2 regions of the Pseudomonas sp. SJZ080 genome follow, and region 1 is predicted to be linked to the other one. Evidence: predicted binding sites of a transcription regulator. Region 1 holds the regulator's gene; the other holds the start of a gene.

What was found. Region 1 encodes sigma-54, which starts transcription at its own class of promoters, with help from an activator protein. Its sites were predicted from a motif close to ANTGGCATNNANNTTGCTNT; they were not measured.
Positions count from the first base shown of each region.
Region 2: glnK (P-II family nitrogen regulator) is a predicted target of sigma-54. The motif match lies at 875-894, and genes of this name have one in related genera.

Region 1 is NZ_VIUK01000003.1:331,426-338,413, reverse strand. Features, by position in the region: gene FBY04_RS06405 (ZIP family metal transporter) at 1-309, shown strand, start outside; gene FBY04_RS06400 (HPr family phosphocarrier protein) at 386-658, opposite strand; gene rapZ (RNase adapter RapZ) at 674-1,531, opposite strand; gene ptsN (PTS IIA-like nitrogen regulatory protein PtsN) at 1,534-1,998, opposite strand; gene hpf (ribosome hibernation-promoting factor, HPF/YfiA family) at 2,011-2,319, opposite strand; gene FBY04_RS06380 (RNA polymerase factor sigma-54) at 2,394-3,887, opposite strand; gene lptB (LPS export ABC transporter ATP-binding protein) at 4,072-4,797, opposite strand; gene lptA (lipopolysaccharide transport periplasmic protein LptA) at 4,797-5,345, opposite strand; gene lptC (LPS export ABC transporter periplasmic protein LptC) at 5,332-5,904, opposite strand; gene FBY04_RS06360 (HAD family hydrolase) at 5,912-6,436, opposite strand; gene FBY04_RS06355 (KpsF/GutQ family sugar-phosphate isomerase) at 6,436-6,988, opposite strand, start outside.
Region 2 is NZ_VIUK01000017.1:15,719-22,706, forward strand. Features, by position in the region: gene FBY04_RS20815 (Bro-N domain-containing protein) at 1-21, opposite strand, end outside; gene FBY04_RS20820 (accessory factor UbiK family protein) at 422-682, opposite strand; gene glnK (P-II family nitrogen regulator) at 1,101-1,439, shown strand; gene FBY04_RS20830 (ammonium transporter) at 1,475-2,812, shown strand; gene FBY04_RS20835 (secondary thiamine-phosphate synthase enzyme YjbQ) at 3,026-3,451, shown strand; gene sutA (transcriptional regulator SutA) at 3,553-3,876, shown strand; gene FBY04_RS20845 (HAD family hydrolase) at 4,078-4,785, opposite strand; gene xerC (tyrosine recombinase XerC) at 4,782-5,681, opposite strand; gene FBY04_RS20855 (DUF484 family protein) at 5,684-6,409, opposite strand; gene dapF (diaminopimelate epimerase) at 6,423-6,988, opposite strand, start outside.

The DNA of each region.
Region 1 (6,988 bases):
GATGTGCCCGAAGGGCTGGTGATTGCGTTGGTGTTGGCCGGGGCCGGGATGTCGCGGGTCAAGGCGTTCCTGATCGGTGCGGCGTCAGGATTGGTCGAGCCGGTCTTTGCGCTGTTATGCGCCTGGCTGGTGAGCCTGGCCGAGTTGCTCTTGCCGTTGGGCCTGGCACTGGCGGCCGGGGCCATGTTGTTGGTGGTGACCCATGAAGTCATTCCCGAGTCGCGCCGCCATGGTCACGACAAGCTGGCCAGCCTTGGGCTGTTGATCGGGTTTTGTTTGATGATGGTGATGGATACCGCGCTCGCCTGAAAAAAGATCGCAGCCTTCGGCAGCTCCTGCATGAGATTGCATTCACACGCAGGAGCTGCCGAAGGCTGCGATCTTTTTATTCGCCTTCGTCGAAGAAGTTGTTGATCAACGCCACCAAGGCGTCCATCGCTTCCTGTTCCTGCTCGCCTTCCGTTCTCAGATGGATCTTGGTGCCTTTGCCTGCAGCCAGCATCATCATGGCCATGATGCTTTTGCCATCGACCATGGTCTCAGGTGTACGCCCTGCTCTGATCTGGCAAGGAAACTGACCTGCCACCCCAACGAACTTGGCAGAAGCGCGGGCATGCAGGCCCAGCTTATTGATGATTTCGATTTCCAGAGCAGGCATCGCGATGTGAATCCTTTAGCTGAGGTCGCGGTGGCGGACCTGGACGTTCTTCAGGGATTTTTGCAGGACCTGACCCAGACGTTCGGTCAGGTAGACGGAGCGGTGATGCCCGCCGGTGCAGCCAATGGCAATGGTGACATAAGCACGGTTGCTGGCGGCAAAGCGGGGCAGCCATTTAAGCAGGTACGTGGAGATGTCCTGGAACATCTCCTCGACGTCCGGCTGGGCTGCCAGGTAATCGGCAACCGGTTGATCAAGTCCGGACTGGTCGCGTAGCTCCGGCTTCCAATAGGGATTCGGCAGGCAGCGCACGTCGAACACCAGATCGGCGTCCACCGGCATGCCGCGCTTGAACCCGAAGGACTCCACCAGAAACGCGGTGCCGGGTTCCGGCTGGTTCAGCAGGCGCAGCTTGATGGTATCGCGAAGCTGATACAGGTTCAGGTTGGTGGTGTTGACCTTGAGATCGGCGAGGTCGGCAATCGGCCCGAGCAGGTTGGTTTCGTCGTTGATCGCCTCGGCCAGCGAGCGATTGGCGCTGCTTAGCGGGTGACGACGGCGGGTTTCCGAAAAGCGCTTGAGCAAGGTTTCTTCGTCGGCATCCAGGTACAGGACATCGCACTGGATATGCCGGCTGCGAACTTCTGCGAGCAGTTCCGGAAAACGGCTCAGGTGACTCGGCAAGTTGCGTGCGTCGATGGAGACGGCAACCAGCGGCTGAGCCAGCTCGGTATGAATCAACGCACGTTCGGCCAGTTCCGGCAGCAGCCCGGCAGGCAGGTTGTCTATGCAGTAATAGCCGTTGTCCTCGAGAACATCGAGTGCGGTACTTTTACCTGAGCCGGAGCGGCCACTGACGATGATCAAGCGCATGATTAGTGCCTGTTTTGCTCGTCCAGGACAACCTGGTACAAGGCTTCATTGCTCGCGGCGCTACGCAGGCGATCACGGACTTCCTTGCGATCAAGCATGCTGGCGATCTGGCGGAGCAATTCCAGGTGCGCATCGGTGGCCGCTTGCGGGACCAGCAGAACGAACAGCAGGTCGACCGGAGCGCCGTCGATGGCGTCGAAATCGATGGGAGCATCCAGGTGCATCAAGGCACTGATGGGCAAGGTGCAACCTTTCAACCGACAGTGGGGGATAGCTATACCGTTACCAAAACCGGTCGAGCCAAGTTTTTCACGGGCAATCAAAGCCTCGAAGACATCTTGCATCTCCAGATCCGGCACTTCCCGGGCGATCAGGTTGGCAATTTGCTCGAGGGCTTTCTTTTTGCTGCCGCCCGGCACGTTCACGAGGGAACGGCCGGGGGTCAGGATGCTTTCAAGTCGGATCATGGGTTGGGAGTGTTAACGACCGGTCGCGCCCTGGAGGAGGCTTTGGGTCTTTTCCTTATGCTTTTTGAGTTGTTTATCCAGCTTGTCGGTCAGCGCGTCGATCGCCGCGTACATGTCGGTATGTTCCGCGTTTGCGACCACTTCATTGCCGGGAATATGCAGTGTGGCTTCGATTTTCTGCTTCAGCTTCTCGACCGTCATCGTGACTTGCACGTTGGTGATCTTGTCGAAATGCCGCTCTAATCGTTCGAGTTTTTCGCCGATGTAGGTGCGAAGAGGTTCGGTCACTTCCAGTTGGTGTCCACTGATGTTGACTTGCATACAGCTTCTCCTTCGTTGCCAGTGCATAAAGCGGTAGATCAGATGATCTACCACTGGAACGCTGTGGCGTGGCTCTACATCAACCGCTTGCGTTCGCTCGAAGGCGCGATCCCGAGGGATTCGCGGTACTTGGCGACGGTGCGGCGAGCCACCTGAATGCCTTGTGCCTCCAGTAAACCAGCGATCTTGCTGTCACTCAACGGCTTTTTCTGATTTTCCGCCGCAACCAGTTTTTTGATGATCGCGCGGATCGCCGTGGACGAGCATTCGCCGCCTTCGGAGGTGCTGACGTGGCTGGAAAAAAAGTATTTCAGCTCATATATGCCCCGAGGGGTATGCATGAATTTTTGCGTGGTCACCCGGGAAATCGTCGATTCGTGCATGCCCACCGCTTCGGCGATGTCATGCAACACCAACGGTTTCATCGCTTCGTCGCCGTATTCCAGAAAACCGCGCTGATGCTCGACGATCTGGGTGGCAACTTTCATCAGGGTTTCGTTACGGCTCTGCAGGCTCTTGATGAACCAGCGGGCCTCCTGCAACTGATTGCGCATGAAGGTGTTATCGGCGCTGGTGTCGGCGCGGCGCACGAAACCGGCGTATTGGGCGTTGACCCGCAGGCGGGGCACCGATTCCTGATTCAGTTCTACCAGCCAGCGCTCGTTGTCCTTGCGCACGATCACGTCGGGAACGACGTATTCGGCTTCACTCGACTCGATCTGCGAGCCTGGGCGTGGGTTGAGGCTCTGGACCAGTTCGATCACCTGGCGCAGTTCATCTTCCTTGAGCTTCATGCGGCGCATCAGTTGGCTGTAGTCGCGGCTGCCGAGCAAGTCGATGTAGTCGGTGACCAGGCGCTTGGCCTCGGCCAGCCAAGGTGTCTTGGCGGGCAGCTGACGCAATTGCAACAGCAGGCATTCACCGAGGTTGCGGGCACCGATACCGGCCGGTTCGAATTGCTGGATGCGATGCAGGACGGCTTCGATCTCATCCAGTTCGATGTCGAGCTCCGGATCGAAGGCTTCGAGGATTTCCTCGAGGGTTTCGGCCAGGTAGCCCTGATTGTTGATGCAATCGATCAAGGTCACGGCGATCAGGCGATCGGTGTCAGACATCGGCGCAAGGTTCAGTTGCCACAACAGGTGGCTTTGCAGGCTTTCACCGGCCGATGTGCGGGTGGTGAAATCCCACTCGTCGTCATCGTTGCTCGGCAGGCTGCTGGCGCTGGTCTGGTAGACGTCTTCCCATGCAGTGTCGACGGGCAATTCGTTGGGGATACGCTCGTTCCAGTCGCCCTCATCGAGGTTGTCCACCGTCGGGGCGGTTTCCTGGTACGAGGGTTCTGAGACGTCGGCGTTGGGTTGCTGTTCGGCTTTGTCGGCCAAAGGGTCGGTGTTATCGAAGTCGTCGCCTTCTTCCTGGCGTTCGAGCATCGGATTGGACTCCAGGGCCTCCTGGATTTCCTGTTGCAGGTCCAGGGTCGACAATTGGAGCAGGCGGATGGCCTGTTGCAGCTGCGGTGTCATCGTCAGCTGCTGGCCCATTCTCAAGACTAGCGATGGTTTCATGGCAGGGGCTAAACACCTTATTCGCCGGCGCACATGCGCCATCCACTACAGGGCGCCGGAGCGCCAAACATAAGCAAATTATATGCCCGAAACTGCAGCGTTTGCCTAGAGCGCTGTAACAATAAAAAAGTATTGATTTTTTATCGAGACAGGCGCTCGGGCAACCAGCCAGACACCTCAGTGCTTAAAGGCGGAACTCATGGCCCAGATAGACTTCTTTCACGAGGTCGTTGGCCAGGATGGTGGCAGAGTCACCTTCGGCGATCAGCTGGCCATCGTTGACGATGTAGGCGGTTTCGCAGATATCCAGGGTTTCACGGACGTTGTGGTCAGTGATCAGCACGCCAATGCCCTTGGCCTTGAGGTGGTAGATGATCTGCTTGATGTCGCCCACCGAAATCGGGTCCACGCCGGCGAAGGGTTCGTCGAGGAGGATGAATTTCGGGTTGGTTGCCAGTGCCCGGGCGATTTCCACGCGGCGGCGTTCACCACCGGACAGGCTCATGCCGAGGTTGTCGCGGATGTGGCTGATGTGGAATTCCTGCAGCAGGCTTTCCAGTTCTTTGCGACGATCGGCCTTGTCGAGTTCCTTGCGGGTCTCGAGGATCGCCATGATGTTGTCGGCGACCGAGAGTTTGCGGAAGATCGACGCTTCTTGCGGGAGATAGCCGATACCGGCCTTCGCACGACCGTGCATCGGCTGGTGGCTGACGTCCAGATCGTCGATCAGGACGCGGCCCTGATCGGCCTGGACCAGGCCGACGATCATGTAGAAGCAAGTGGTCTTGCCGGCACCGTTAGGGCCAAGCAGGCCGACGATCTGACCGCTGTCGATGGACAGGCTGACGTCGCGCACGACCTGACGGCTCTTGTAGCTCTTGGCCAGATGCTGAGCTTTCAGAGTTGCCATTACGGGGCCTTTTGCTCTTCGGTTTTCTTTTTCGGCTGGATCACCATGTCGATGCGCGGACGCGACTCGGTCACGTTGGTGCCTGTGGCACGGCCGGCGCTGGCGAGCTTTTTGTTGGTGTCGTAGACGATTTTCTCGCCTTGGGTAACGTTGCCGTCCTTGTCGATGACTTTCGCCTTGTCGATCAGCACGACGCGGTCTTGCGAGGCGTGATACTGGATAGTGACGCCGTAGCCCTGAACCGGCTTGGTGTCGCCAGCGGTCTGCAGTTGCTCGAAGTAGGCCAGGTTGCCCACCGAAGTCACCACGTCAATGTCACCGGCCGCGGTGCGGGTGATGGTGACCTTGTTGCCGGTAACCTTCATCGAGCCCTGGGTGATGATCACGTCGCCGGTGTAGGTGGCAACGCCATTCTTGTCGTCCAGTTGGGCATCGTCGGCCTGGATACGGATAGGCTGCTGTTGATCGTTCGGCAGAGCCCAGGCGCTCACGCTTCCCAGTGCTGCGCCCAGACCGAGCAAAATAGGGAGAGTTTTAACGAGCCTCATACTGTCCTCTTACGTTCGATAGCAGGTGTATCCTGCTTTCTTTCAAATACGCTTTCATTCCCTTGCCAGTCGAGACACCACCAGCGCCGTCGATTCTAACGGGTTGATCGGTCTGCGCATATTGCTGTTGCGGGAACACTGTCATGCGGGTGCTGGTGATCAGGGTGTCGCGATTCTTTTCGTCGGTACGCTTCACGCGCACGTTGTCGATCAACTCGACTTCAGTGCCACCGGAGTTCACCTCGGCGTGCTCGCTGGTCACGTGCCACGGGAACTCGGTGCCCCGGAACATGTTGAGGTCCGGTTTGGTGACCAGGGTGACATCGGTCGCTTTCAAGTGCTCGGCTTTGTCAGACGTCATTTCGTACTGCAATTTGCCGTCTTCGAGATACTGGAGCGTGTGCGTGTTGGTCGCGTACCAGTCGATCCTGGTCTCGTCGACCTTGACCGCCGGCTTGTCGAGGAAGCGCTCCGGGCTGATGTTCCAGTAGCCGACCGCCGCAAAAATCGCTGCGATGCAACCGAACACCAGGATGTTGCGAAATTTCTTGCTCAGCATAGTTGGCTCACAGGTACGCAGCGTTGGCCGCATCGAGGCGGTCTTGGGCGCGCAAGATCAGTTCGCAGAATTCGCGGGCGGCACCCTCGCCGCCACGGGCCTGGGTGATGCCATGGGCGTGTTCGCGCACGAAGCTGGCGGCATTGGCCACCGCCATGCCCAGGCCGACGCGGCGAATCACCGGCAGGTCTGGCAGGTCGTCACCGAGGTAGGCGACTTGCTCATAGCTTAGGTTGAGTTGGGCGAGAAGTTCGTCCAGCACCACCAGTTTATCTTCGCGACCCTGATACAGGTGGGGAATGCCGAGGTTCTTCGCCCGGCGCTCGACTACCGGGGTCTTGCGGCCGCTGATGATAGCGGTCTGCACGCCGGCTGCCATCAACATCTTGATGCCTTGGCCGTCGAGTGTGTTGAAGGTCTTGAATTCGCTGCCGTCTTCAAGGAAGTACAGGCGTCCGTCGGTCAGGACGCCGTCGACGTCGAATACCGCCAGTTTGATCTGTTTGCCGCGTTGCAGCAGGTCCGTGCTCATTACATTACTCCCGCGCGCAACAAGTCGTGCATGTTCAAGGCGCCGACCGGGCGGTCTTCGCTGTCGACCACGACCAGTGCGTTGATTTTATGGTCTTCCATGATTTTCAAGGCCTCGGCGGCGAGCATCTCGGCGCGGGCAGTCTTGCCGTGGGCGGTCATGACCTGGTCGATCGTGGCGCTGTGAATATCGATGCTGCGATCCAGGGTGCGGCGCAAATCGCCGTCGGTGAAGATCCCGGCGAGTTTGCCGTCGGCTTCCAGAATAACGGTCATGCCCAGGCCCTTGCGGGTCATTTCCATCAGCGCGTCCTTGAGCAGCGTCCCGCGCTGGACTTGCGGCAACTCCTGCCCGGCGTGCATGACGTTTTCCACTTTCAGCAGCAGGCGTCGGCCCAGCGCGCCACCGGGGTGGGAAAAGGCGAAGTCTTCAGCGGTGAAGCCGCGGGCTTCGAGCAGCGCAACGGCCAGGGCATCGCCCATGACCAGGGCGGCGGTGGTCGACGATGTCGGTGCCAGGTTCAGCGGGCAGGCTTCGTGTTCGACATGCACG
Region 2 (6,988 bases), on a different contig from region 1:
ATAGGCATTATCGCTATTCATTGATACAGCTCCTCTTGCTAAAAGGGCTGCCCGCAATCGTCGCCAAACAATTGGGTGGCAGTTGTACGCGGGTTGGCGAACCGGAGCAAAAGGAACCCGGCAGACCCGAAGGCCTCCCACGCACAACCGCCATGACTGCGTCGATGGTCGTCATGCTCCTTAAGCTTCCAGGTCGCCAAACCCGGTGCTGAACATTCAGCAGAAGGTGAGCTTAGAAACCGGTGCATTGCGGCGCAATCGGACGGCGGTGGTTTTGTTGTAGGAAGGTGCCGGGATTTTTGAGGGCTTGAGATCGCCCCTGGCACCGTTTCCTACAGGTAAATCTGAAGGTCGTTCCGACCTTATTCGCGAGCAAGCCCGCTCCCACATGGGATCGGGTTTCAAAGTGGGATTTGCGGGGTTACTCGGTTGGGGGATTGAGCTTCGCTTCCAGCTCGGCAACCTTCGCTTCCAGGCTTTCCAGGCGTGCCCGAGTCCGTGCCAGCACGACCATCTGGCTATCAAACTCTTCCCGACTCACCAGGTCCAGTTTGCTGAAGCCGCTCTGCAGCAACGCCTTGAACTGGCTTTCGATTTCGCTTTTCGGCAGTGGGGTGTCGCCGCTGAAGAGGCGGGAGGCGGTGCCGGTCAGGGCGTCGAGGAAGTCTTTGGGCGCGAGCATGAGAAATGTCCTGAAAACAATGGCGGGCAGTGTATCACGCAGTGTCTATAGTCAATCCCGACCGCAGGGATGCACGCTTTTCGCGCATGCGGACGGACGGCGTCGCACTGTTGTTGTGCGTTACGCATCGAGCAATCGAGCGCAGTAGCACCCCATTGCAGGCAAGCGCTTGATATCAGGGGCTTTTGGCGAGATGGCAAGCTTTCTGCTTGGTGGGTAGTGACCCATGCACTGATGCAGTCGATGTGACGAATGCAGTGCGCCAAGCGGAACGGGGGAAGTGTTTCGTACGGAGCGGTTAGCTGGCGTCGGACGGGCAGGTAAGGCCGACGATGCGTTACAAAGCCAGGCACTGCGCTTAGACTTGAGTCGGGTTTGTTTTCCTGGGGCAAGTCCACCAATTCGGGAGAGAGTTTTCATGAAGCTAGTCACTGCCATCATCAAGCCGTTCAAGTTGGACGACGTGCGCGAGTCGTTGTCCGAGATCGGCGTGCAGGGCATTACCGTTACTGAAGTCAAAGGCTTCGGTCGGCAGAAGGGTCACACCGAGCTGTATCGCGGCGCGGAATACGTGGTCGATTTCCTGCCTAAGGTGAAGATCGATGTCGCCATTGACGACAAGGATCTGGACCGGGTTATCGAGGCGATAACCAAGGCGGCCAACACCGGCAAGATCGGTGACGGCAAGATTTTCGTGGTCAATCTGGAACAGGCGATTCGCATCCGTACCGGCGAAACCGATACCGACGCAATCTAAGCCGCCACAAACCCAACGCCCCAGGAGAAAACAATATGACTCTGCGTAAATTAGCAGGGCTAGGAGCCCTGTTGTCCCTCGTAATGCCCAGCCTGGCCATGGCGGCAGACGAAGTGGCGGCCCCAGTCCTCAATTCCGGCGATACCGCCTGGATGCTGACCTCGACAGCCCTTGTGCTGTTCATGACCATTCCCGGCCTCGCGCTGTTCTACGGCGGCATGGTTCGCTCCAAAAACATTCTTTCCGTGATGATGCAGTGCTTCGCCATTACCGGTCTGATCAGCATTCTGTGGGTCATTTATGGCTACAGCATCGCGTTCGACACCACCGGCATGGAACAGGGCGTCGTCAACTTCAACTCGTTCTTCGGCGGCATGGGCAAGGCTTTCCTCGCCGGTGTCACGCCAGCCAGCCTGACCGGTCCTGCGGCGCTGTTCCCTGAGGCGGTGTTCATCACCTTCCAGATGACGTTCGCCATCATCACCCCGGCGCTGATCGTCGGTGCCTTCGCTGAGCGGATGAAGTTCTCCGCGATGCTGATCTTCATGGGCATCTGGTTCACCTTGGTCTATGCGCCGATCGCGCACATGGTCTGGTCCGGCAACGGCGGCCTGATGTGGGACTGGGGTGTGCTTGATTTCGCCGGTGGCACCGTGGTGCACATCAACGCCGGTGTGGCCGGTCTGGTCGCGTGCATTGTGCTCGGCAAGCGTAAAGGCTTCCCGACCACCCCAATGGCACCGCACAACCTCGGTTACACCCTGATGGGCGCTGCGATGCTGTGGGTTGGCTGGTTCGGTTTCAACGCCGGTTCCGCTGCAGCGGCCAACGGCACGGCCGGTATGGCGATGCTCGTGACTCAGATCGCAACTGCCGCTGCCGCACTGGGCTGGATGTTCGCCGAGTGGGTCACCCACGGCAAACCAAGCGCACTGGGTATCGCTTCGGGTGTTGTGGCCGGTCTGGTTGCAATTACTCCGGCCGCAGGCACCGTGGGCCCGATGGGCGCGCTGGTGATCGGTCTGGCAGCGGGCGTGGTGTGCTTCTTCTGCGCCACCACCCTGAAACGCAAACTCGGTTATGACGATTCCCTTGACGCTTTCGGTGTGCACGGCATCGGCGGTATCCTCGGCGCGATCCTGACCGGTGTGTTCGCTGCACCGTCGCTGGGTGGCTTCGGCACCGTCACCGACATCGCCGCACAAGTCTGGATTCAGTGCAAAGGCGTGGGCTTCACGGTGATCTACACCGCGATCGTCACCTACATCATTCTCAAGGTGCTGGACGCCGTCATGGGTCTGCGTATCACCGAAGAAGAAGAGGCCGTCGGCATCGATCTGGCACTCCACAACGAACGCGGCTACAACTTGTAAGCACGCGCATAAAAATTTGCCCGGCTTGCCGGGCATTTTTTTGTCTGGGATTTGTCAGTGAAGGAACTGCTGAAAGGTTTTTTCGTACACGTTTAGTGGCGTTTACGACGGGCGTTTTTCTGCGGCCAATGGCTTACATGATTGAAGGAATATTAGGGCCTTTGTTTTTTCCCAGAGCGCGCTAGAATGCGCCCCGAACGTGCGGAGAACTGTATGTGGCAACAGACTCTGATTACCCTGCGGGCAAGGCCTCGGGGCTTTCATCTGGTAACGGACGAGTTACTCGCCGGCGTGCCCGAAATCAAGGCGTGCCGGGTCGGTCTGTTGCATTTGTGGCTGCAGCATACCTCGGCGTCGTTGACCATCAACGAAAACGCCGATCCGGCGGTACGTCGCGACTTCGAACGATTCTTCAATCGTCTGATCCCACAAGGAACAGATGGCTATGAGCATAACGACGAAGGCCTGGACGACCTCCCGGCGCACTTCAAGGCCAGCGTGCTTGGCTGTCAGCTCAGTTTGCCGATTTCGGCGGGCCGACTGGCGCTGGGGACCTGGCAAGGCGTTTATCTGGGCGAGCACCGTGATTTTGGCGGTGCCCGTAAAGTCCTCGCCACCGTGCACGGTGAAGAGGCATGAACCGCTGGTCACCAGCGGTTATTGAATTTTTCCGGCGGCTGTCGACAGACGGTGAAGCTGGGCTATAACTAATCTGCTTTTCGCAAGTCATGAGGTAGAACATGAGCGACGATGATCTGGAAAACGACGACCTCGAAGTAGGCGACGACGACGAAACCGAAGAAGGTCTGGAAGCAGCGGCGGACGACGTCGTTGAAGACGACGGCGGTGAAGCGCCCGTTCCGACCGCCAAAGGCAAGGCCAAGGCTGCGGTGTCGGTCGATGAGCTGCCGAGCGTCGAAGCAAAAAACAAGGAGCGCGATGCTCTGGCCAAGGCCATGGAAGAGTTCCTGGCCAAGGGCGGCAAGGTGCAGGAAGTGGAGGCCAATGTGGTCGCCGATCCTCCCAAGAAGCCTGACAACAAGTACGGCAGCCGGCCTATCTAAGCGCTTGCTTCCTGCTTGCTGAAAAAGCCCGCCGTCGCTGCGGGCTTTTTCATGGGTGGAGAAAAATTCTGAAGCCCGGAGCAATCCCTTGTAGGAGCCGGCTTGCTGGCGAAAGATTTTGAAATGTGTGCTGTTTTGCAGGACGCCATCGCCAGCAAGCCGGCTCCTACAGGGTTTGGCGGTGTTGGTTGGGGCCAGGTTTTACGCCGACGCGGAGTTCCACCGCGCCAACAACGCCGGCAATTCGGTCAGGCTGCGAATCTCGGCATCCGGTGCCCTCTGCGCTTCCCACAATTTGCCTTGCGGGTTAAACCAGATCGCCCGCAACCCTGCCTGTTGCGCTCCGGCAATGTCATCACCTGGATGATCGCCAATATGCACTGCCGTCTCGGCCGTTGCCCCGCCACGCTGCAATGCTTCATGAAACAGTCGCGCATCCGGTTTGGCGATGCCGATGTCTTCGGCGCACAGCGCAAACTTGAAGTAATCCGCCAGCCCTAGCCGGCGCACATCGGCGTTGCCGTTGGTGACCACGCCCAGCGCGTAGTGTTTGGCCAGCACCTCCAGCGTTGGCTCCACCTCGGGGAATACTTCGAGCTGATGCCGCGCATGCAGAAACACTTCAAAACTCTGATCAGCCAGGTCGGACGCCTGGCCATGGTCGTATCCGGCCTCTTCCAGCGCATGGAACAGCACTCGCCGACGCAACGCACTGATGCGATGTTTGAGGCCCGGTTCGCTGCTCAGAACGCGCTCGCGAATCGTCCACAAATGCTCCACCGGCACCGCGCCCAGATTCGGTGCATGTTCGGTCAGCCATTCACGCAGGATGGCTTCGGCGCTGACGATCACCGGGGCGGTGTCCCACAGGGTGTCGTCGAGGTCGAAGGTGATCAATTGGATCGTCATGAATCATCGCTCTTAATGCGTTTGGCCCGTGGATGGGCGCTGTCGTAGACCGTCGCCAGGTGCTGGAAGTCCAGGTGGGTGTAGATCTGGGTGGTCTTGATGTCCGAGTGGCCGAGCAGTTCTTGCACCGCGCGCAGGTCTTGCGAGGACTCCAGCAAGTGGCTGGCAAAGGAGTGCCGCAACATGTGCGGGTGCAAGTTTTGCCCCAATTCGCGCTCGCCGGCAGCCTTGACCCGTACCTGAATCGCCCGAGGGCCAAGGCGCCGCCCTTGCTGGCTGACAAACACCGCGTCATCTGCCGGGTTGGTCATGGCCCGCAATGGCAACCACAACTCCAGTGCTTCGCGGGCCTTTTTGCCCACCGGCAACAGTCGGGTCTTGCTGCCTTTGCCGAGCACCTGGACCATGCCGTCGGCCAGGTCCAGTCGATCGAGATTGAGCCCGGTCAGCTCAGAAAGGCGCAGGCCGGAGGAATAGAACAGTTCCAGTATCGCCTGATCCCTGCGAGCCAGAAAATCATCCTCCACCGCACCCTCGAGCAGTTGCAGTGCGCGATCAGTATCGAGGGTTTTCGGCAGTCTTCGTTCGCCTTTGGGCGGCGCCAGACCGTTAGCCGGATCGTGGTCGCACAGACCTTCGCGGTTCAGGTAGTGATAGAGCCCGCGCACGGCCGAGAGCAGCCGCGCAAGGCTGCGGGACGATTGCCCCTGGGAATGCAGACGAGCGATCAGACTGCGCAGGCGCTGAATGTCCAGCGCGGCCCAGCTGTCGATGTTCTGTTTGATGCACCAGCCCAGCACCTTGTCGAGGTCGCGGCGATAGGCGTACAGCGTGTGAGGCGACACCTGCCGCTCACTGCGCAGGTGTTCGCAGTAAGCGTCCAGTTGCCGTTCCATGATCAGCGTACCGAGCGAAGGGAGTTGTTGACCCGTGGCAGCACGCGGCCCATGACTTCGGCGATGTAGCTCAGGAACAGCGTACCCACCGAGCTTTTGTAGTGCTGCGGATCACGGCTGGCGATGGCCAGCACACCGTGGATGCCTTGATGGCTGATGGCGACGACGGCGGTCGAGCCGATCTGCTTGCGCTGCTCTTCGCCAAACAGGAAGTCCAGTTCATGCTCGCGCAGGCTGCCGCTGACACTTTTTTCTTCCGAGAGCAGGCCGCCAATGGCCGTTTGCGCATCGGCGTGGGTCACCCAGCGGCCAACCGGCATCGGGTTGTCACCCAGCAGGATCAGGCTGACAAAAGGCACCTGAAAGTCCTGGCGCAGGCTGTCTTCGACGCTGATCACTACGTCTTCCAGCGTGGTGGCGTCCATCAAGGCGAGAATCAGGCGGCGGGTCTTGTCAAAGAGGCGGTCGTTGTCGCGGGCCACGTCCATCAAGTGCGAGAGGCGATGACGCAATTCGATGTTGCGGTCGCGCAGAATGGTCATCTGGCGCTCGACCAGCGAGATGGTGTCGCCACGCTGGTGCGGGATGCGCAACGCCGGGAGCAATTCTTCATGCTCGACGAAGAAATCCGGATGAGCCTCCAGGTACGCGGCAATCGCCGCCGCCTCAAGGCTTTCGGAAGGGGATTCGTCGGGCTGTCGGGCGGGAACCTGGGGCTTGTCGGTCATGGGTTTGACTCACTCAAAGACGTACTTGTCCTTCGTAAACACGGACTGCCGGGCCGGTCATCAGGACCGGTTGGCCTGGGCCTGCCCATTCAATGGACAGACGCCCGCCGGGCAGGTCGATCAATAGCGGCGAATCCATCCACCCCTGGCTGATCGCGGCCACTGCAGCAGCACAGGCGCCGGTGCCGCAGGCCTGGGTTTCCCCGGCGCCACGTTCCCAGACGCGCAGCTGCGCGCGGTTGCGGTCGATGACCTGGAGAAAACCAACGTTGACCCGCGCAGGGAAGCGCGGGTGATGTTCGATTTTCGGCCCCAGTTCATGCACCGGTGCGTTGTTGATATCCGTGACGCGCAACACCGCATGCGGGTTGCCCATCGACACGGCGGCCAGTTCAACCGCTGTGCCGTCGACGTCGAGCGAGTAGCTCAGAGCCTGACTGTCGGCAATGAACGGGATGTCGGCCGGCACCAGGCGCGGTGCGCCCATGTCGACGCTGATCTGGCCGTCGCTGCGGATATCCAGCTCGATAATGCCACTTTTGGTTTCGACGCGAATCTGCCGTTTTGCGGTCAGGCGCT